Saccharicrinis fermentans DSM 9555 = JCM 21142: one gene and its partner. Each later gene encodes a partner of the first gene's protein in a complex. Links are inferred from orthologs where the notes say so. Each region holds a gene or a part of one and is shown in the gene's direction. Other genes may lie near its edges.

Region 1 (11,525 bases):
CTCCAATAAACAAACCTGCTAATAATAAAGGGTTAAATAACGACAAGTCGTAAAAAGAGGAGAAGTCTTTCAATGTGGCCTCTGAAATAACCACAGCTTTAATGCCCTCACCTACCTGAGTCGACGAGTCCAGCACAAATTGAATGGAGTTTTGAACAACGGTATCTCCTTCGTTAAGGCCTCGTTTAAGCCATATTTTAATTTCTTCCATATAAGCAGCCATCAATGCCATTGCGGTTAAAGCGGCCGATCCAATGGCAAAACCTTTACCAGTAGCGGCCGTGGTATTACCCAGCATATCAAGCGCATCCGTTCTCTCACGCACTTCTTTCGGAAGGTTAGACATTTCTGCATTACCCCCGGCATTATCAGCAATGGGTCCAAATGCATCGGTAGCCAATGTGATACCCAAAGTAGATAACATACCCACGGCTGCAAATCCAATACCGTAAACCCCTTCGGCAAAGTTATCAAAGCCTCCGGCAAAGCCAAAGGAAGCAATAATACCGCCTACAATTGTAACCACTGGAATCCATGTGGAATACATACCTACTGCCACACCATCAATAATAGTGGTGGCAGGCCCCTGTTGTGCTTGCCTAGCTATGCCCTGTGTGGGCTTATATCCATCTGAGGTATAATATTCTGTTGCCTGACCAATGATTACCCCAGCCACCAGGCCAGATACCACCGCACCAAAAATACCCCAAGTGATCCAATCCAATGCAGCCATTCCTGCGATAGCTGCCAATATTAAAACAGAACTACCTCCCGTTCCAATGAGTAAAGAATTTAAAAGACTTTTAGCATTGGCATCTTCTTTTGTTTGAACCATAAAGATACCCACAATGGAGAGTACAATACCAATAGCGGCCACCAACATGGGAGCAATCACTTTTCCTGACATGTCAGCACCAGTATTATTCACGGTCAGGGCGGCACCCAAGGCAGCTGTAGCTAGTATAGAACCACAATATGATTCATACAGGTCGGCTCCCATTCCGGCCACATCACCCACGTTATCACCCACGTTATCAGCAATGGTGGCTGGATTCCGCGGGTCATCCTCTGGAATGCCAGCTTCCACCTTACCCACCAAGTCGGCCCCCACATCGGCTGCTTTGGTATAAATACCACCTCCCACACGGGCAAAAAGAGCCTGTGTAGAAGCTCCCATACCAAAGGTTAACATAGTGGCAGTTACTTCTAATAATTTTTGAGATTCATCCATCCCTTGATGAACCAAATCAAGACCTAAAAATTGAAAACCATTGGCCATATGCTCAGTCGTGTACACAAATTTTGTTAATATCACATACCATAGCGAAATATCTAACAAACCAAAACCTACCACTACCAGTCCCATCACTGCGCCACTTCTAAAAGCCACCTTAAGTCCCTTGTTCAGCGATTCCGAAGCTCCCTGTGCAGTACGTGCAGAAGCAAATGTGGCAGTCTTCATTCCTAAAAATCCACAGAGTCCCGAGAAAAAGCCTCCGGTCAAAAAAGCGATGGGTACAAAAGGATTTTGAACACCCATGTAAGCAAGGACAGTCAATATTACCAACAATACAAGAAAAACAATTCCAACAACTTTATATTGCCGCGATAAGTAAGCCATTGCACCATCTCTTACATATTGAGCAATTTCTTTCATCTTGTCTGTCCCTTCTGAACTTTTCATCATAGTTCTAAAAAAGAACCAGGCAAACACCAGTGCCACCACTGAGGCGACAGGTACGATCCAAAATAATTGTGTAATCATAATAATAGTAGATTTAATTTGTGTTTGATTTATATGAGTAGAAAATTTTATAATCAAAAATAAAATCAACAAAAATCAAAACGAAAGCTCCCATTAGAGCCTTTCAGCTAAATTCCTGGATAAACACCTAAGGAATTAAGGGATTTTCAGGTGTTTGCTTTTCCAATGCTCAATATAATAAAAATTAAAGCTCGTTATTCTGATATTTGGCATTTTAATGTAGATTGAATAAAGATAGGAAATGATATATAAGGAAGGAAACCTTAAAATTATAAAAGAGTATCTTTGCCATGAAAAACTTTTAATCTATTACGAATGGGCATTTACGAATTATTTTTTCATACTTGGTATGGAGGTCTGGTATTGATGGTCATTTCATCTATCATCATGGCTAAAGCGTGTGATGTATTTGAGGCATCATCTGATTATTTAGGAAGAAACCTCAGCGAGGGTGTTAAAGGAGCAACGATCAATGCCATCGGTTCTTCTATGCCAGAACTACTTACAACGGTATTTTTTTTGGCTTTGGCCAGTCGTCAGCATCTAGGGCGCGATTTAGCTGCCAGTGTTGGTGGCAATACGGGTTCGGCCATTTTTAATAGTATTGTCATTCCCATGCTAGTGATATGGATTGTAATTGCTACAATTGCCGGAGTAAAAGGAATTAAAATTGCCAAAAAAGTGGTTTTACGGGATGGCCTTTTTTTGATCGCCGCTGAACTAATTTTACTGGTCCTTTTATCAAGTGATTACATCACCCAATGGCATGGATGGGTATTTACCATGTTCTATCTGGTGTATTTGTCTTACACCTTGTTATCCATGAAAAAGGATCTTCATAAAAAGGAGATAATTCATTTTAAAGCCGAAAATTGGTACACCCATTTTCAGCTAAAGCACAACAAGGGAAGAACAGGTCGCAGTTGGCTGTTACTGTTGGGCTCTACAGCTATCATAGCGCTTACCTGTGCCGGCTTGGTGGAAAGCTGTATCGGAATGGCCGACGCCATGAAAATAAATCCGTTATTTATTGCACTGGTATTGGTTGCGGCTGCCAGCAGTGTTCCGGACACCATCATCTCCATTAAAGATGGCAAAAAGGGAAATTACGACGATGCGCTCTCTAATGTACTGGGATCTAACATCTTTGATATAACCATTAGCATGGGTCTGCCTTTGGCTATTTACCTTTTGGTTACTGGGCAAAGGATTGACTTTAGAGCTGCAGGCCCAACTTTAATTGATATTCGTATCATGTTGGTTGTGGTAACCATCATTACCATGGCTGTATTTTATTTTTCTAAAGAACTTAAAAAGAGACATGTGTTATATTTGCTTATCTTATACTTGATATTTATACTATACGCTATAGGTGCTGCATCCTATGGTGCGGGAGGTGACGATATGCTAGCCCAATGGGCAGGAGCGTTTATCGATTTCCTGAATAAGAAAGGTGGCATAAGTGATAGCCTGCAAAAAGTGGCCAATGGCATTACCTCCGGATGGAGGTGATGATTTCATCATAGGTGCTGGTACAGAGTGCTTATCTCCCTATCTTTAAACAACAAAAAAATTACTTTTGCACCCATTGGACAGGCCTGACAAGGGATGTAAATAAAACTTCCGGATGCTTCACTGCCTCAACTCAATTAAACCGCGATGCAATGTTTATAACTAAGGCGACATACAGCAACACTTTGTCCAATCAATTTTTATCTTTGTGTTTCTCATTTTTTAGAAGGGTAACATTTCAATGATCGATCAAAATACAGTTGATAGAATAGTAGAGACTTCGCAGGCGAACATAGTAGATGTGGTATCTGAATTTGTGACACTGCGAAAAAGAGGGATTAATTACCTGGGAAACTGTCCGTTTCACAATGAGAAGACTCCTTCTTTTACGGTATCACCCCACAAAGGTATTTATAAATGCTTCGGCTGCGGAAAGGGCGGAAATGCAGTAAACTTTGTGATGGATGTGGAGCAGATTTCTTTCATCGACGCCATCAAGCAGTTGGGTAAGAAATTCCATATTCACATAGAGGAAGTGGAGCTGAGTCCGGAACAGCAGCAGGTAAAAAATGACCGGGAGAGTATGATGGCTGTATCCGGCTTTGCACAAAAATTTTTCACGAACCAGTTGCTCAAGTCTGACGAAGGGCGCTCGGTAGGACTGTCTTACCTTCGCAGTCGTGGTTTTCGGGATGATATTATACAAAAATTCGAACTGGGTTATTCGCCCGAAGCCAAGACTGCCTTAACCGACGAGGCACTTAAGAACAGCTATAAACTTGAGTTCCTGGAAAAAGCAGGTCTCACCATTGTGCGAGACAATTATAAAGCCGATCGCTTTAGAGGCAGAGTAATTTTTCCCATACACAGTATTTCGGGCAAGCCAACAGCATTTGGCGGACGTGTTCTAAAGACCGATAAAAAAACTGCCAAATACCTCAACTCACCGGAATCCGAGATTTATCATAAAAGTAGAATTCTCTATGGTATTTTTCATGCAAAAACTGAAATCACCAAAAAAGACCGATGTTTTTTGGTGGAGGGTTATACAGATGTAATCTCGTTTCACCAGGCAGGGATCACCAATGTGGTGGCATCGTCAGGGACTGCATTAACAGTGGATCAGATAAGACTGATAGCCCGCTTTACACCCAATATCACAATTATTTATGATGGTGATCCAGCGGGAATCAAAGCCTCGCTACGAGGAATTGACCTTGTTTTAGAGCAGGGAATGAATGTAAAAGTGCTCTTGCTTCCCGAGGGTGAGGATCCTGATTCTTTTTCCAAGAGTCGCAGTGCTGAAGAGCTACAAGCCTATATTACCAAACACGAGGGTGACTTTATCAAGTTTAAAACAGGTCTTCTTTTAAAGGATGCCGAAAACGACCCGGTAAAACGTGCCGGTCTATTGCAAGATATTGTAAAAACCATTTCTGTAATCCCCGATGCCATCGTACGGGGCGAATATGTGAAGGAATGCAGTGCATTAATGAACGTTACAGAACAGGTACTCTATAATGAGATAGCTAAGCTCACAAAAAAAAGCAGAGAAGAAAAGTATAGAGGTAATACGCCCAGTATTCAGGTGCCTCAAGTGCCGAGTTCTCCAACAGCTAGTCCGGCTTTCACTACACTGAATCTCTTTGAGGAGGAAGAGAAAGAACTAATCCGTTTTATGATAAAATACGGTGATATTCAAATGGTGGAGGTGGAAGAGGGAAAAGAAGAAGAGGAAGAGGAAATTACTGTGGGAGATTATATCCTGGAACAACTGAGAGAAGATGAGTTGGAATGTGAAAACCCCCTGTATAATAAAATACTGAAGCTATACGAAGAAAATAAGAAAAAAAAGGGTTTTCAGGCTGTTAAGTTTTTTGTAAGTCATATGGAACAGGATGTAAGTAGGTTGGCTACCGATTTGTTGAGCAAGGAGTATCCGCTAAGCAAGATTCATCAACGGTTTGGGGCTGGTGATCTGGATGAGGCTAGTATCCTAGATAGGTTGGTTCCTAAAGTAGTCAACGAACTGAAATTGAAGAAAGTTAAAGCATTGATAGATAAGTATAGGAACGAACTGAAATTAGCAGAACAAAAGGAGGATGGAGAAAAAATGATAGAAATTATGCAAACCATGGTCCGTTTGCAACAGTTACAATCACTATTATCTAAAGAATTGGGGGATAGAACGATTGTATAAATTACGTGAAAGAGAAGTTTAAACCAATAAAAATAGGGATCCCGGTTTGCCAAAGATAGGCGTTCCCTTGTTTCAAAATATTTTATCAAATAAGCATGAAAACCGTAGAACATTTAGACAAAGAAAGAATAGAAGCCATCATCAAAAAATGTGATGTTTGCTTTGTAGGTGTGGTAGATGGCGATATGCCTTATGTGCTACCTATGAATTTTGGCTATAGGGACAATGTAATTTATCTACACTCCGCACCAGGGGGACGAATCATCAATATCTTAGAGAAAAATAAGAATATTTGCATTACTTTTAGTACTGATCATGAATTGGCGTTCCAACATCCTGAGGTAGCCTGTAGTTATCGCATGAAATCAAAAAGTGTGGTGGCCTGGGGTAAAGTGCAATTTCAAGAAGATTTTGAAAAGAAAGAGGAGGCCTTGAATATCATGATGGAGCAGTATTCTGAAAAGAAATTCAAGTATTCTGGCCCCGCTATTCGGAACGTTAAAATTTGGGAGGTACCTATTGATCACGTAACTTGTAAGGAATTTGGTGCTCCACATGAAAAGTACCAAGGTGATGGTACGGTGCGTAGAAGCTTTTAAGCTGCGTGTCAATGCCTGCAAAAGGCATACTGAATATATGATGGTCTGTTAATTTTAATCTCTTATCTAAGATTAAAGCATATGGTTTTAAATTACATTTGGATAGCTTTCTTTTTAATTGCCTTTGTGGTTGCATTGATCAGATTGGTCTTTTGGGGAGACATGGAAGTATTCCCCAACCTGGTGAATGCCGTTAACGGAGCTGCTAAATCAGGATTTGAAATCTCATTGGGGCTAACAGGGGTCCTCTCCTTATGGCTGGGCTTAATGAAGATAGGAGAAAAGGGCGGAATGGTTCAGGTAATTAGTCGACTAATTGCTCCACTCTTTAACCGCCTGTTTCCTACCCTACCCAAAGGTCACCCGGCCTTTGGAACCATGATCATGAATCTATCCGCCAATATGCTAGGACTGGATAATGCGGCAACACCCATGGGATTAAAAGCCATGGAGCAATTACAAAAGGAAAACCACGACAAAGAATCGGCCAGCAATGCTCAGATCATGTTTTTGGTTTTGAATACTTCCGGCTTAACCTTAATTCCCATCAGCATTATGGTGTACAGAGCCCAATATGACGCTCTAAATCCTGCCGATGTTTTTCTTCCCATACTTTTGGCTACCTTTTTTTCTACCCTGGCAGGACTTCTGGCCGTATCTTATGTTCAAAAAATACGTTTGGCCGATCCCGTTGTTATGGCTTACCTGGGGGGTATGACCCTCTTGGTTCTAGGAACCATTTATGGTGTTTCCTTATTGGACAAAGAACAAGTGAAGGTAATATCCAATGTGGGAAGTAACGTTATTCTTTTTACCATCATGATATTATTTGTAGCCATGGCTACCTACAAAAAAAGTAAATGTGTATGATGCCTTTGTGGAGGGTGCCAAGGAAGGATTTCAAATTGCCATCAGAATCATACCTTTTTTAATTGCTATCCTAGTGGCTGTAAGTGTTTTCAGAGAGGTAGGAGCCATGGATTACATCACTGACCTAATCAAAATATGCTGCCAATGGTTGGGATTGGATACCCGCTTTGTGGACGCCTTACCAACCGCCTTCATGAAACCCTTGAGCGGAAGTGGTGCTCGCGGAATGATGGTAGAAACATTCAATACTTTTGGCGTGGACTCTTTTGCAGCTAAAATAGCCTCCACGGTACAGGGAGCTACCGATACAACATTTTATATTATTGCTGTTTATTTTGGCTCAGTCGGTATCAAGAACACACGCCACGCCATAGGATGTGGCTTAATTGCCGATTTTGCAGGAATTATTGCAGCCATTGTGATTGGTTATATTTTCTTTGGTTAAACCCAGAAAATGCATGGAAAAATCTATTACGAAGTTAACGTATCGTCCGGCTAAAAAATATTCACTACCACCCGTAATACATGGTGCAAAAGTAATACCTTCTTGAGTGACTTTTTATTCCTCCTCCAGAATCAATACTACTTTATTAAAATCGGCAGCGGCATTAACCACCTTCTTAAAGCCCTCAAAAGAATCTTCATCCACAAAAATATGCTTGTAATATTCTTCAATTACAATTTTATATGTTTGATGGCTATAGGTGTAATTAGACTCAAAGCCAAATATTTTTTCACCATCTTTTTTTTCAAACACATTCAATTTACCTGCCTCGGGATTAACGATCTTAAATCCGACAGGTACATGTAGGTTAATTTCTCGATAGTACATACGGTTAAAATCATTCTCCGCTTTGGAATGCCGGTCTTCCTCAAAATACATCTCAACTTGTGACCCTATGGCTTCACCTATATTTAATAACAGTTTCGAACCCGCTCGTTCTAGAAATGAGGTGCTACTGTAATCAGAATGTACCAGAAACTCGGCATCTTTCAAATGCGCTAGCTCACTAGAGTCTCTTACAAATAACTTATGAAAGGTAGGATTAGAGCCCTGTGTCGCGGTCATTTGCTTGAGTGTGTTTTGCTGCTGTTCTTCATCCATCATCCTATAAAAATGAATAAAAAACCCACCACTCAAACCCTTAAGTCCTCGTTCTGTCATCATACGAACCTGGTCATTATCCACATCCACCCTCATGTCAATAAGCATATTATCGTAGTTATGATCATATGGAGTAGCCGGGATATACTTTATTTCACCCATAGCCGTTTCAGAGTCTCCCACTTGCACAGGAACAATAAAAAGTGCGTCGGTAGCTGTCAGTTTACCATTGACCTCACCTAGGCGATAACCGGCATTGGATGGATCAATATATTGATTCAATTTAGGGAGGTAAATTAAATATTGATCAAGGTAGTTCCATGACTGAAAACTTCCGTCAAACTTAACGTTGTCGCGCTCTGAGGTCAACACTAATTGGTGTTCAATTCCCAATCTCTTGAATATATTAGCATATACCTTTACAATCCCGCGGCTGCCAGTCACCTTATTCTCGAGCACAAAATCTAAATCGGAGAATGCATCCACATTAAATGTCTCCACATAAATTTGTTTTTTTAAAAATGCCTCTACATATCTTACCTTTTCTTCGTCAGTGTTTCCTTCAACTTGCAACAAATCCATCCATTTATCAATGGACTTAGACTTAGCGGTCATGTAGGTAGATCTATACACACCCTTTGCTGCATCGTCCCAGGTAAGCTTTTGTGCTGTATCGTGCGAATAATTATAATCTAACCTATATTCTATGCGCTGCCTTCGTGGATTGACATAAGAAAATTTCTCACTTTTAATGGCCGGGATCAGGGTACCTTCACATACGTAACGACTACGCTCGCCATCCAGTTGCGAGACTGTTCCATTACAAAAGCCATTGTACCCCCTAATATCGTAAACCAAAGTGTTGGGACATATAATTTCGAAAGAAGCCCTTTTTAAAGGAAAGTCAAACTGAAAAAAATGGCGACCAAAATTACGGGCATACATTTTCCGAACCACGTAATACTCCACTTCGTCACCTACCTCAATACCATCGATGGCAAATATTTTATAACTATTACCACTTTCAACATCCGTCATTTCTCTAATATTGTCCTTATCAAATTCTATGGCCTGACCATTGGCTTTGATTGTCCGAGCCTTCACATCTACTACAGCCATAACATCGTCTAAGGCAACAGATATCTTATTAAATCTATCGATGGCTTCATCGTTGTTCAAACGAAATTTTTTATGGGTGGTATGATTCATCAATAAGCCCTCCTCCGCAGTATAGAAGTACTCGTACTTTTCTTGGTGAAAAATACCCAATACATTTTCACCTTTGCTTTCTTCATTAATAGAAGAATATTCTGGCTCAATTGACCACACAATGCTATCGCTATCTTGTGCACTCAGCTCCATCGTGAGTGCGAATAATACCAGTAATATTATATTTTGCATCTGTATAAATTTTCTTTCAATGGCCATAAGCAACTGACCATATGAATCATTTTTGCGTATAAAAAAAACTACTCTCGGGTTAAAACCAGTGTATTTCGATAGCTTTTGCTTAATAATTTTATCATCTGATTCCAATCTTCAATCTTATTTTCCAGCAAGATGAGAAACTCAAACTTAAGTTCCTTTTCCAGAATCACAGATTTTTCATTTAAGGTGTACCGAATGCTAAATTGAAAATCTTTATTCGAAAAACTGCTCGCTGGGGGAACATAAGTAACTTCATATCCTTCTGGTATTTCCAATTCAACCACATATCTTTTGGTACAATAAAAATCATTTTCCAATGGCGTAAAGGTACTACTTGTTGTATCGATAGTCATCTGACCATAGGATTTATCTAAATTTAAGTTCAAATATAATTCATTACCAATAGACTTATAATAATCACTGATCTCAAAATTAAATTGTAAACTGGCAGGACGATTGTATTCAAACAAATTACCTACTTGGTTATCGGTCACCACAAATTTATTATTACCCATGGCAAAATAATGCGACAAGAACCGATTATAACTGGCTGGCTTTACCCCATTAAACGCATGTGCCAATTCCAATTTATTAAATCCGGAATACTGGATATTATCATGGCCTAGTACTTTGCCATCTCTCAGCTGAATCTTAACAGAATCAATGGTCACACTATAAGCGGCTGGAGAGATTGGTATTTTGAAGATCTTATACGTATCCTCGCTGATACCAACCATGGCATCCTTGCCTTGAATATGATAAGGACTTACCCCATAATCAAGGTATTCAAAGGTACCATCCAACCAGACAACAGAATCATGAACTATTTGCGTGGCTATCATATGATTATCAACCAAGGGAAGTGGTAGTTCTTCATACCCATAGGGCTTGTGCCGAGTGCCTACCCATGTATAATAAGTGGGAATATTGGCTAAATCCATCATGGTTTTAATTAGACACGACATGCCTTTACAGTCGCCAAACCTTTTAGCAAGGACTTCTTTGGCAGAGGTAGGAACAAAACCAGAATACCCCTCTTCGTAAGCTATATACTTGATATTTTTATGAACCCAATAATAAATAGCCCGCGCTCTTTCACGTTCATCTACCAAGCCATCCGTGATTTTATCAACCATGACTTTTAACGAATCCACCCCAACAGTATCTACCTGACTGATAAAATCATGATAGAAGGAATATAATTGACCCAGGGTACCAAAGTATGGTTCACCATTCATACGCTCCACATAAAAAGTCACGTGCGGACTAAAGTAACTGGGCGAATAAAAACCATCCGAATAATAAGGATAGGGTGGCACATCCTCTACCGTCCATTCATAATAATTGTACTTACCCTTTTTATAGGTCTTAAACTGAGGCTGTATTTTATCAAAATTAAAATTTTTAAAACCCAGATCAATGTTTTTATGAGCCTTTACCGTAATTTTGCCTTTAACGATGGGAATAAACGACTGTAAATACGACTGATCCAACAACTTAGGGTTGTGATAACGAATGGTGTAATTCAAATGAGTAACAGCTCCTTTTTGAAGCGCCGGATAGGTGAACTGTAAAAGTTTAGAATCATCGTAAAAGATACCTCCATCGGTGTTGTGCCTCTCTTGAAATTGCTTCACAGCTACCTGCTCAAAGCCATTGCCCTTTGGAACCATGGTGTAAGCCTCTTTCTCTTGAATCGTAGTAAAACTACCTAAAAATATATAATCTTTTGCCAGACCTTTGTAAAAATCATTGAGTATCACAAGTTCTTTTACATTTTGCTGCGTGATTACAAGCGAATCATCTACCCAATCCATCAAATAGGTAGTGTGCATATTTGAAATTACGGCATTGTATTTTTTATATTGGGCACTCAGCTTAGCTATATCAGGAAACGCTACGGCAAAACTATCTATGAGAAACAAACTCATGAAGCCCAATAAGATATATTTTAATTTTAAACGCATCATGTGTCAAATATAAAAAAACAAAAGCAGCAGAAATAATTTCAATTAAACGTTTACTATAACACCACTCAACACTTAA
Region 2 (11,476 bases), 740 kb from region 1 along the record:
AAATTTGCATACCTCTCTTTTAAGCGAGCCAATACCAATTCCGAGGTATCCTCCGAAGCATCATTTACCACAATAACCTGAAAAGGAGCCGAATACTCCTGCTCCAACACCGCAGGAAGATGCTTTTCTAAATTTTTGGATTCATTTTTAGCACATATAATGACTGATACAGGCGGATAGGAGAAATTTGACTCCCCCTGATCGTTTTTCAAATATTTACCCAATGCAAGGTAAAAGTACAAATAGTAAAACATCTGCACAAAAAAGGCACAAAGCAATAGAACGCTTACGTAAAACCAAGGCCCACTCAACGGTATAAAATATGATAATTCCACTTTCCAAATATGAATAATTTAACGGACTCTGGCAAGTGTTATTTACGCAGTATTGTTCAAAAAAGATATAGTAAAACACTACACTTCTTCATTTAGTTGAGTAATTTTTCTCTCCAAACAGATACCTAACCACTAAAATCATGTACTCAAAAGAATACTATCTGATAGCAAGCGTAAAGAAAGGCTGATGGTTGAATACATAAAGAATAAGTACCACAATATATTTTTATAAAATATACCTAATAAAGTCAATAATGTATTTTTATATTTGCATCCCCAAATGAAGAGCTAATGGATTTTGAATTACAGATAACAGACCCCAAAAGTAGAGCAAGAACAGGAAAGATAACTACAGATCACGGCGAAATAGAAACCCCTATTTTTATGCCCGTAGGAACTGTAGGTAGCGTTAAAGGGGTTCATTTTAACGATCTGAGAAACGACACTCATGCCGAGATTATTCTTGGCAACACATATCATTTATACCTACGACCGGGCTTAAAGATCATTGAAAAAGCAGGAGGATTGCACAAGTTCAATGGATGGGATCGCCCCATTCTAACGGACAGTGGTGGTTTTCAGGTATTTTCTTTAAGTGGCAACAGAAAACTAAAGGAAGAAGGTGCTATTTTCAGATCCCATATTGATGGTTCAAAACATTTGTTTACTCCCGAAAATGTAGTGGACACACAACGTATTATAGGAGCCGACATTATAATGGCTTTTGACGAGTGTGCACCTGGTGATGCCGATCACAAGTATGCCAAGAACTCTATGCAGCTAACACATCGCTGGCTCCAAAGGGGGATCACTCAATTTGATGCCACCCAAGCGCTATATGGTCACTCGCAAACATTTTTCCCTATCGTACAAGGAGCAGGATTCAGAGATTTACGGAAACAGTCGGCCGAATACATTGCCTCCTTTGAAAGAGAAGGCAACGCCATAGGAGGGCTGGCAGTAGGCGAGCCCCCGGAAGTGATGTACGAAATGATCGAAGTAGTTACAGACATTCTTCCGCAAAATAAACCTCGTTATTTAATGGGGGTTGGAACACCTGTAAATATTTTAGAGTCCATCGCACTCGGCGTAGATATGTTCGATTGTGTAATGCCAACCCGAAACGGACGAAATGGAATGCTTTTTACTTCCAGAGGCATCATGAACATGAAAAATGAGAAATGGAAAGATGATTTTTCACTCTTAGATCCGGAAGGTACTTCTTTTGTAGACCATCAATATACCAAAGCCTACCTACGTCATTTATTTGTATCCAAAGAACTTTTAGCCGCCCAAATAGGTAGCCTGCATAATTTGGCCTTTTATTTGTGGTTAGTCAAGGAAGCACGCAAGCACATTCAAGCCGGCGACTTTAGTGAATGGAAAGACAACATGGTCAAACAACTATCTGTACGTCTCTAAGAAACCCGCTTTTTAACTTGCGTTAAATCAACATCAAAATAAATCACAACAATAGTTTTGTCCATTATTTTTTTGTTATTTTGTTTATAACTAAAGTATACCACTTCAAATGAGAGGAGCCATACAAAAGCTTGACAGGTACATCATTAAAAAATTCCTGGGCACCTATTTTTTTGCCATCTTATTAATTATCAGCATAGCGGTAGTATTCGATATTACAGAAAAAATTGACAATTTTCTGGACAAGGAAGCGCCCATCCATGCGATCATCTTTGATTACTACGCCAACTTCATCCCTTACTTTGCCAACCTTTTCACGCCTCTTTTTGTTTTTATTGCGGTGATATTTTTCACCTCAAAAATGGCCTACGACACCGAGATAATCGCTATTTTATCAGGCGGCATAAGCTTTAAACGCCTAATGTTTCCTTATTTTGTAGGTGCTTTAATCGTAGCCATATTCTCCTTTATCTTGGGGGCATATATCATACCCCCCTCCAATAAGGTTCGGCTGGAATTTGAGTCCACCTATGTTAAAAACAAAAAAGACACAGGACTTACAGATATCCACCTACAACTAGAACCTGGATTATTTATTTATATGGGTAGATTCTACGGTTATAGAAACAAAGGAAACCACTTTTGCGCCGAACGTTTTGAAGGAACCAGATTGCTCTCCAAACTATCCTCGCAAAGCATTACTTATAATAAGGACAAAAAAAACTGGACGCTCACCAACTATATTCAAAGAGATTTTGTAGATGATAAACATATCCAAATAACAGAAGGAAGTAAAATAGATACTGTTTTTAATATGACACCATCGGACTTCAAATCAGAGCACAATTGGTTTGAAACGATGACCAACACCGAGCTCAGCGCTTACATTGAAGCACAAACAAAAAAAGGAGTAGGTTCCATAAAACCATATATAATTGAATATTATAAACGCTGGGCCAATCCTTTTTCAGCATTTATTCTTACCTTGATAGGCGTTTCATTGGCTTCACGTAAAGTTAGAGGTGGTATTGGTTTGCATATTGGTATTGGTCTGGGGCTGAGCTTTGGTTACATTCTGTTTATGACTATATCCACCACCTTTGCAATAAATGGAAATATGAATCCACTTATAGCCGTATGGATGCCCAACATAGTATTTACCCTTATTGGGTTATATCTTTATAAAAAAGCCCCCAAATAAAGGGGCAAACAATAATATCCAAACAAGCCTATTCTTTGCTAAAATAAAATGATTTCAGGTGCAAGTTTTGGTATCAAAATAATTTTTGTAATTATGTACCCTGAAATTTCAAGCATATCCTTATCTTTAAGATATTGATTTGCATTAAGTTAATTAAAATTATTTAACTATGTCATTGAAAAAACACATCCTTGATCTTCGTAAAAGAAAGAAAAAGGTTGAAATGGGAGGTGGTGAAAAAGCCATCGAAAAACAAGTTGCCATGGGTAAAATGACTGCCCGTGAGCGTATTCTTGCCATTCTTGATCAAGATTCTTTTACAGAGTACGATCTTTTTGTTGAGCACGAAGCAAAAGACTTCGGGATGGACAAAAAGCAACTCCACGGTGATGGTGTGATTATCGGTACTGGTACTATCTATGGAGCACCTATTTGCGTGTTCGCTCAGGATTTTACTGTTGCCGGTGGTTCTTTAGGGCTAATGCACGCCCGAAAAATTACTAAAATCATGGATCACGCGTTAAAAATGCGCGTCCCTTTAATTGGAATTAACGATTCGGGTGGTGCCCGTATTCAGGAAGGAGTTAACTCTCTTGCTGGTTATGGAGAGATCTTTTATAGAAACACAATCGCTTCCGGAGTAATCCCTCAAATCTCAGTCATCCTAGGCCCTTGTGCCGGTGGTGCCGTTTACTCTCCAGCCCTTACTGACTTTGTATTTGTGGTTGATAACATTTCTAAAATGTTCATCACAGGTCCGGGTGTCATTAAAACAGTTTTGGGTGAAGAAATATCAATGGAAGAACTGGGAGGAGCCCGTGTTCATGCCGAGACTACCGGTAATGCACACTTCTTTGCCGAAAGCGAACAAGAATGTTTCGAACAAATTAAAAAATTAATCACTTACATCCCTTGGAATAACAGTAAAAAAGCGAAGGAATTTCCTCCCAAAGATCCTGTATTCAAAGGAAACATCGAAGACTTAATTCCATCTGATCCCCGCAATCCGTACGATGTACGTGATGTGATAAGAGGAATTGTAGATGATGGTGACTTTTTTGAGATTCAAGAACTTTTTGCCGCTAACATCGTCATTGGCTTTGGCCGCTTAAATGGACAAACCATTGGTTTTGTAGCCAACCAACCTCTTGTATTGGCAGGTGTATTAGATTGTGACAGCTCCGATAAAGCAGCTCGTTTTATCCGCTACTGCGACTCTTTCAATATTCCTATTGTCACTCTTGAAGACATGCCGGGGTACCTTCCTGGAGCAGACCAAGAACATGCAGGTGTAATTCGTCATGGTGCAAAAGTTCTGTATGCATATTCTGAGGCCACCGTACCTAAAGTTACCGTTATCTTACGTAAAGCTTATGGTGGTGGATATATTGCGATGAACTCACGTCACCTGGGAGCTGACTTTATGTTTGCATGGCCTACTGCCGAAATTGCCGTGATGGGACCTGAAGGAGCAGCCAACATCATCTTTAAAAAAGAGATTGAAGGAGCTGAAAACCCAGAAGAGATGCGTCAAATAAAGGTTCAAGAATACAAAGACAAATTTGCAAACCCTTATGTGGCAGCAGCCAAAGGCTACATCGACTCTGTTATAGAGCCCAACGACACACGTAGTATTTTATTACATGCTTTAGAAGTTTCTGAGGGTAAAGACGTACGTCATCCTGAGAAAAAACACGGAATTCCTCCATTTTAAATCGACTAAAGATGATAAATAAAGACGAATTAGTTGGCTTTAGGGTACATACAATGGAGTACCAAACTAAGGCTACAAAAAAGTATACCAACAGAAAGCCTTGGCACGCTCCAGACCCTTGTGAAATTCGCTCTCACATCCCTGGTACGGTCATTAAATTTCACGTAAAAGTAGGTGATGTGGTCAAAGAAGGCGACTCACTTATGGTACTTGAAGCCATGAAAATGCTAAATCAAATTGCCATGCCATTTAATGGTAAGGTAAAAGAGATTTGCGTTAAAGAAGGTGACAAAATTCCTAAAGATGAACTGATGATTATTATTGAAGAGTAATCATCTGTTTTAGATATGAATAAGGCCCCGGAGTATTTCGGGGCTTTTTTATAATACTTCTGTCCACACAAAACAATGCTTTAAATTCACTTGTGGCTTCTCAGCGAACAAACCAAAAACAGCAGCTCCACTACCGGTCATGGAGGCATACATGGCCCCCTCGGCATACATCATTGCCTTCAGCTCTCCAATTGAAGGATACTTGGGAAAGACCGAAGATTCAAAATCGTTACCAATACCCCCCTTCCATTGATCAACAGGCAAGTTCAACTGATCTTTCAAATCCACTTCAGGATATCCTGGAGTAATTCCGCCATACGCCTCCGGAGTTGACACATGCACATTGGGCTTTACCAATAGCAAATGATATCCCTTTAAATCCATATCAAAAGGAGTCAACACATCGCCAATACCACTCGCCATACAGGGTCTATTATCAATAAAAAAAGCACAATCAGCCCCCAGACTAGCAGCATATTGATGCAGTTTATCCAAGCTGATACCCAACCCAAACATTTCATTCAGAGTCGTTAATGTAAATGCTGCATCCGCCGACCCGCCACCTAAACCGGCCCCAAAAGGAATCACCTTATGCAAGTGCATTTTTACCGGAGGAATGTTATAATCCTGTTTTAAAAGCATTAAAGCCTTCACACACAGATTATCCTCTGGTTTGGCATCCACCAAAATTCCACTATTACTCCAAACAAAATCGTCCTGACTATCCTCATTCTCAATAATCTCCAGTACATCCTTCAGTTGAATTGGAAAAAAAAGTGTTTCGATATTATGATAACCATCATCTCTTTTTTCGGTCACATATAAACCTATGTTAACTTTTGCGTTGGGAAAACAAATCATCGTATCTTCATTCTAAAATGCCACCAAAGATAACGAAAGAATCACATCGTAGATATGAAGTAGCTATAATATGAACCATTCAACAAAAAAAGCTATCCTATGCTCCTGGCACACTTTCATTTACAATAAATTTTAAAAGTATTTGACCAGCAGCATGGATGACTAGATTTTGTTGATTAACTTTGTCTCCCTTTTGAAAATACGATATAGAACATGGCAGAAAAGAGAAATTATTCGAACAAAAAAAAATCACCTAATATTGATTTAGAGGTAGGAAAGATGCCACCTCAGGCTCTGGAGCTTGAAGAGGCCGTATTGGGTGCCCTGATGTTAGAAAAGGATGCTTTCACCGCTGTTGGCGAGATACTCAAACCCGAATGTTTCTATAAAGACACACACCAAAAAATATATACCGCAATACAGAACCTTAACTCAAAGGATTTACCTGTAGATATGTTAACCGTAACGCAAGAATTAAGAAGCTTAGGGCTATTGGAAGAGGTAGGTGGCGCTTATTTCATCACTCAACTAACTGGTAGGGTTGCGTCGGCCGCTCACATAGAGTATCATGCCAGAATCATATGGCAAAAATATCTGCAACGTGAAGTAATTCGCATTAGCTCAGAGATACAAAGCAAGGCCTTTGACGAAGGATATGATGTAGACGATCTTTTGGACGAATCGGAAAGTGCGTTCTTTAAGCTCAGCCAGGGTAATATGAAAAAAGGGGTTACGCAAATTAACCCTGTTATAGACGAAGCCATTGAGATGATCAAGATAGCTTCACAACGAGAAGATGGACTCAGCGGGGTTCCTTCTGGTTTTCACGAATTAGATAAGATAACCTCCGGTTGGCAAAAAACCGACATGGTAGTTATTGCAGCCCGTCCTGCCATGGGTAAAACAGCCTTTGTATTATCCATGGCCCGTAATATGGCCTTGCAATTCAAACAAGGTGTGGCCGTATTTTCGCTCGAAATGGGTAACGTACAATTAGTCAATCGTTTAATAGTATCTGAAACAGAATTACCTGCCGAAAAAATTAAGAAAGGAAATTTGGTCAGCTACGAATGGGAGCAACTGGATCATAAGATACAAAATCTGATTGATGCCCCCATCTATGTGGATGACACACCTGGCCTATCTGTTTTTGAATTAAGAGCCAAATGTAGAAAACTTAAAAAAGAACACGACATACAGGTGGTGATCATCGATTATCTTCAGTTGATGAACGCCAATGGTATGAATCCCGGTTCCAGACAGGAAGAAGTAAGTATGATATCCCGTAACCTAAAGGGGCTTGCTAAGGAGTTAAACATTCCTATCATTGCCTTATCTCAGCTTAACCGGGGTGTTGAAGGACGTGCCGGAGCCGAAGGTAAACGCCCTCAACTATCGGACCTTAGGGAATCAGGAGCAATTGAACAGGATGCCGACATGGTATGTTTTATTCACAGGCCTGAATACTATGGAATTACTGAAGACGAACAAGGCAACAGTCTGATCGGAATGGGACAAATTATCATTGCCAAACACCGTAACGGTGCCACAGGTGATGTGAACTTACGATTTAGAGGCGAACTGGCCCGATTCGAGAACCCTGACACAGGAGTGTTTGGTGCCGATCTGGGTATGGATCAGGGTGGACAATCCATCACTTACGGTTCTAAGATGAATGAACCCACAGGTGGAGATAGCTTTAATCAAGCTCCGGCTGGCAATAATTTTGGCTTACCTCAATTCCCTGAAAGTCCGCACGATAAAGACATGCCCTTTTAAGCATATACACACGGAATGAATCATCTATTCATTCACCCTAAATTGTATTTTTCAGGAGAATACATGGCTACTTGACTATTCCTTTCAACATTGGAACAAAAGCAAAGTGGCCAAATTCCTCCTGGCTAAATGCAGTTTCTGATTCTCGTGTAATTCGAGTCATCACCTGCACTTCACCCCCTCCCAGTGGAATCACCATCATCCCACCTAAACTTAGCTGTGTCAGTAAATCTTCAGGTATTTGAGGAGCACCTGCTGTCACTATTATCCTATCAAACAGTCCAAACTGTGGCAAACCTTTATAACCATCTCCCAGAAAAAAACGAAGCTTATATCCCATCTTAGGAAGCAACTTACTACATTTAACATACAATTCTCTCTGGCGCTCTATTGTATAAACCTTCGCCCCCAGCTCACACAAAACAGCTGCCTGATATCCTGAGCCGGTGCCCACCTCAAGCACTTTTTGACCTGGCAAGACCTCCAACAGTTCCGATTGAAAAGCAACAGTGTAAGGTTGAGAAATAGTTTGTCCGGCACCAATAGGAAATGCCTTATCCTGATAAGCGAACTGTATAAAACTACTCTCAAAAAACATATGCCGAGGTACAGCCCCAATGGCACTTAACACTTTTCCATCCTGAATCCCCTTATTGGAAATCTCCTTCACCAACCTATTTCTTAAACCTTTATGCCTAAACGAATCCATATCTTACGTTATCTCAAATTCAAAAATAATGCTTCCTTCGGATTTAAAGGGTATACACCCTACTTTTAATTAAAAAATACACCCTTTTCTTATACTGAATCATACAATTTATCGTTATATTAGAACTATGTATGATGGCGGGATGATTAGGATCAAAAAAAAAACAACATCTTTTAAACGAATTGTTGAAAAAAAAATAATAGCATGGCACTTTCTGAGTGATTTATTGGTACTCGTTGTATGTCATATCTTATTTTTAAGCAAGTACAAGCTGCCCTACTACGACCTTTTTTCACCACTCGTACCACTCCGTGAACACCTGAGCATCCCCCTCGCCATCCTTATGATAGTGATCATATGGCTCTTTGCTTTTTATATTTCAGGCCACTATAACAATCCAGCCCGTAAATCAGGCTTACAAACAATTGGCCCCACTGCTGCTACTTGTTTTATGGTATCCATTTTACTACTCCTTATTGTAGAAAACTACGCTCCTGTGGAGCTAACAATTAAACCAATAAGTTTATCTTTTCATTATTTTTTCTTTGTTTTCATAAGTGTTTTTTCATTTCGAATGATTATCATTTGGCGATTACATTATCTCTTAAACAAAGGAAAGACAGCTTACAAAAAAGTATTAATTGGTAACAACCAACAAGCCCTCGAAACTCTAAAGAGACACCCCAACCCACATATATTGAAACACGAATATATCGGTTATATACCAGAGGATGAGAAATATGGATATAATATGACTGACTTCCTCCCATGCCTTGGCAAGCTCTCTAACATAGAAAAACTGGTGATGAAGAAAGATGTTGACGAAGCCACCGTATGCTTAAACCACTCACAGCCCCATACAATAAACCAAGTCATTAACATTTTAAAGCAAAAAGATATACTAATACGACTATCCACAAACCTGCACCCCATGCTGGATGGAACCATTAAAACACAAAATCTAGAAAGCTCCCCTTTCATCACTATCTCCAACCATAAGATGCCTGTTTGGCAAAATATGACAAAGAAAATACTGGATTTAGCTCTGGCTTGGGTAAGCCTTATCGTAACAACACCAATACTAATAGCCATTGCGGTGGCCATCAAAATAGATTCCAAAGGCCCCATTATTTATCGACAGGAGCGTATAGGAAAAAACAAAAAACCTTTTATCATTTATAAATTCCGATCCATGTACGTAAATGCAGAAGAAAATGGTCCTGCTTTATCATACCAGAATGATCCGCGAATTACAAAGGTAGGAAACGTCATCCGAAAATGGCGACTGGATGAGTTACCTCAACTTATCAACGTTATCATAGGCAACATGTCATTTGTTGGCCCCAGACCCGAAAGAGAATATTATGTAAATAAGATTCTTCGCAAAGCACCTTACTATGCCCTCTTATTAAAGATAAAACCTGGTATTACCTCATGGGGAATCGTAAAGTTTGGTTATGCCAGGAATGTCGATGAAATGATAAAAAGACTTAAGTACGACATCCTATACTTGGAGAACAGAACATTAGTTGTTGACCTTAAAATACTCTTGTATTCATTAAAGACACTTATAAAAGGAAAAGGAATATAACACCGAAAAAACTTCCACTTACACGCGCTCAACAACCCCAACACATCTTACGCGCAAACATTACTTACATCTGGGCAATGAAATCAGCTATTACTTGATCAATGTAGTACATGCCTGACAATGGTTTATAACTTTTACAAGCATGTCAGCAAACAAAAACAGCAGCTAATTGTATCTTTGGCATATGGCTACAACAACACTACATATCAAAAACATGGTTTGTAAACGCTGCATTAAGGTGGTAAGAGACGAGTTTACAAAATTAAATTTGAAGATTGAAGAAGTTGAGCTTGGCCAAGCCAAGGTCTTATCCCCAATCTCAAATGCCAAGATGACAGAGATTAAAAACGTATTGCAACAAAATGGCTTTGAGTTAATTGGCGATAAAAAAAGTCAACAAATTGCTAAGATAAAAACGATTATCATAGAGAAAATACACCATTCCGAAAAAGCATTTGATTCCATAAATAGCTCTGATTATATAGCTAAAGAAATGGGGCTTGACTATTCATACCTAAGCCATCTCTTTTCATCCGTTGAGGGTATAACCATTGAAAAATTCACCATCAACCAAAAAATAGAAAAAGTGAAGGAACTATTGGTTTACAATGAATTATCACTAAATGAAATTTCATATCAGTTAGGGTATAGTAGCGTACAGCACTTGTCTGCTCAATTTAAAAAGGTAACCGGATTAACCCCTTCTCATTTCAAAAGACTCAAGGACAACAAACGAAAGCCCCTTGACCAAGTATAATAAGCTCCATACAACAATAAAAAAAACAGGGAGCCACATCTAAAAACAAAAAAAATATAAAAATTTACCCAAATGGTATGATAAGCTTTACATACATACTTCTTTACTTTGAACATTATAAAACAATAGAATAGACCAATCATGGATATATTAGAATTTATAACAACTTTTTTAAATGATTTTGTAAAAATATTAGGAGAGATGTCTCCCTTTCTTTTGTTAGGATTCTTCTTCGCAGGCCTTCTCTATGCTTTTATTCCACAAAGAAAAATTGAAAAATATTTTAACGGCAAGCCATTTAAATCGTCGGTACTGGCCTCTTTATTCGGGGTACCCTTACCACTTTGTTCTTGCGGTGTTATTCCCACCGGAACCGCTTTTTATAAAAATGGAGCATCCAAAGGAGGCACTGTTTCGTTTCTCATTTCAACTCCACAAACAGGTGTTGATTCTATTCTGGCAACATTTTCATTAATGGGACTGCCCTTTGCCATCATTAGACCATTAGCTGCACTTGTAACTGGCATCACAGGAGGAATGATTACCAGTGCCATAACCAAAAATGAATACGACAGTAAAAGCTTTGAAGAACAAACTGAAGAAAAGAAATCTTTTCCACAAAAGCTGAAGGATACCTTTAGGTACGGCTTTGTGGAGTTTATCCAGGATATCTCTAAATGGTTGGTAATTGGCTTGGTATTAGCCGCTATCATATCGGCCCTCATTCCCAACGAATTCTTTGAACTATTAAACATGTCTCCTATCGTCCAAATGC

The links.
Region 2: the proteins of dnaG (region 1) and dnaB are in contact, whole or in part, in a crystal structure (PDB 2R6A), measured with the Geobacillus stearothermophilus proteins. The link is inferred for Saccharicrinis fermentans DSM 9555 = JCM 21142 from one-to-one orthologs. Residues at the interface, in WP_049624496.1 of Geobacillus stearothermophilus: Lys456, Leu457, Leu458, Pro459, Ala460, Asn463, Ala464, Leu467, Leu535, Leu536, Ile537, Ala538, Gln544, Glu545, Asp548, Tyr549, His552; in WP_033016901.1 of Geobacillus stearothermophilus: Ser13, Glu15, Ala16, Gln18, Glu91, Leu92, Asp94, Ala95, Val96, Pro97, Thr98, Ala99, Ala100, Asn101, Tyr104, Tyr105, Ile108.

The regions. Positions count from the first base shown.
Region 1 is NZ_KI912107.1:4,191,344-4,202,868, forward strand. What follows is about bases 3,027-5,997. They hold dnaG (DNA primase), read left to right. Parts: upstream 3,027-3,518; coding sequence 3,519-5,477; downstream 5,478-5,997. Other genes in these bases: CYTFE_RS27000 (sodium:calcium antiporter), read left to right, coding at 3,027-3,277; CYTFE_RS0117085 (pyridoxamine 5'-phosphate oxidase family protein), read left to right, coding at 5,573-5,997. Also shown: CYTFE_RS0117070 (sodium-translocating pyrophosphatase), read right to left, coding at 1-1,765; more of CYTFE_RS27000, read left to right, coding at 2,081-3,026; more of CYTFE_RS0117085, read left to right, coding at 5,998-6,076; CYTFE_RS31245 (nucleoside recognition domain-containing protein), read left to right, coding at 6,158-6,946; CYTFE_RS31250 (spore maturation protein), read left to right, coding at 6,939-7,391; CYTFE_RS0117095 (DUF3857 domain-containing protein), read right to left, coding at 7,506-9,452; CYTFE_RS0117100 (DUF3857 domain-containing protein), read right to left, coding at 9,521-11,449. UniProt on the Escherichia coli protein: RNA polymerase that catalyzes the synthesis of short RNA molecules used as primers for DNA polymerase during DNA replication.
Region 2 is NZ_KI912107.1:3,445,526-3,457,001, forward strand. What follows is about bases 5,440-8,361. They hold dnaB (replicative DNA helicase), read left to right. Parts: upstream 5,440-6,078; coding sequence 6,079-7,644; downstream 7,645-8,361. Other genes in these bases: ispE (4-(cytidine 5'-diphospho)-2-C-methyl-D-erythritol kinase), read right to left, coding at 5,440-5,865; CYTFE_RS0114070 (protein-L-isoaspartate(D-aspartate) O-methyltransferase), read right to left, coding at 7,712-8,353. Also shown: CYTFE_RS26570 (glycosyltransferase), read right to left, coding at 1-335; tRNA guanosine(34) transglycosylase Tgt, read left to right, coding at 627-1,757; CYTFE_RS0114045 (LptF/LptG family permease), read left to right, coding at 1,867-2,958; CYTFE_RS0114050 (acyl-CoA carboxylase subunit beta), read left to right, coding at 3,128-4,672; CYTFE_RS0114055 (acetyl-CoA carboxylase biotin carboxyl carrier protein subunit), read left to right, coding at 4,684-5,004; more of ispE, read right to left, coding at 5,053-5,439; CYTFE_RS28810 (sugar transferase), read left to right, coding at 8,496-9,944; CYTFE_RS0114080 (helix-turn-helix domain-containing protein), read left to right, coding at 10,129-10,701; CYTFE_RS0114085 (permease), read left to right, coding at 10,843-11,476. UniProt on the Escherichia coli protein: The main replicative DNA helicase, it participates in initiation and elongation during chromosome replication. Travels ahead of the DNA replisome, separating dsDNA into templates for DNA synthesis.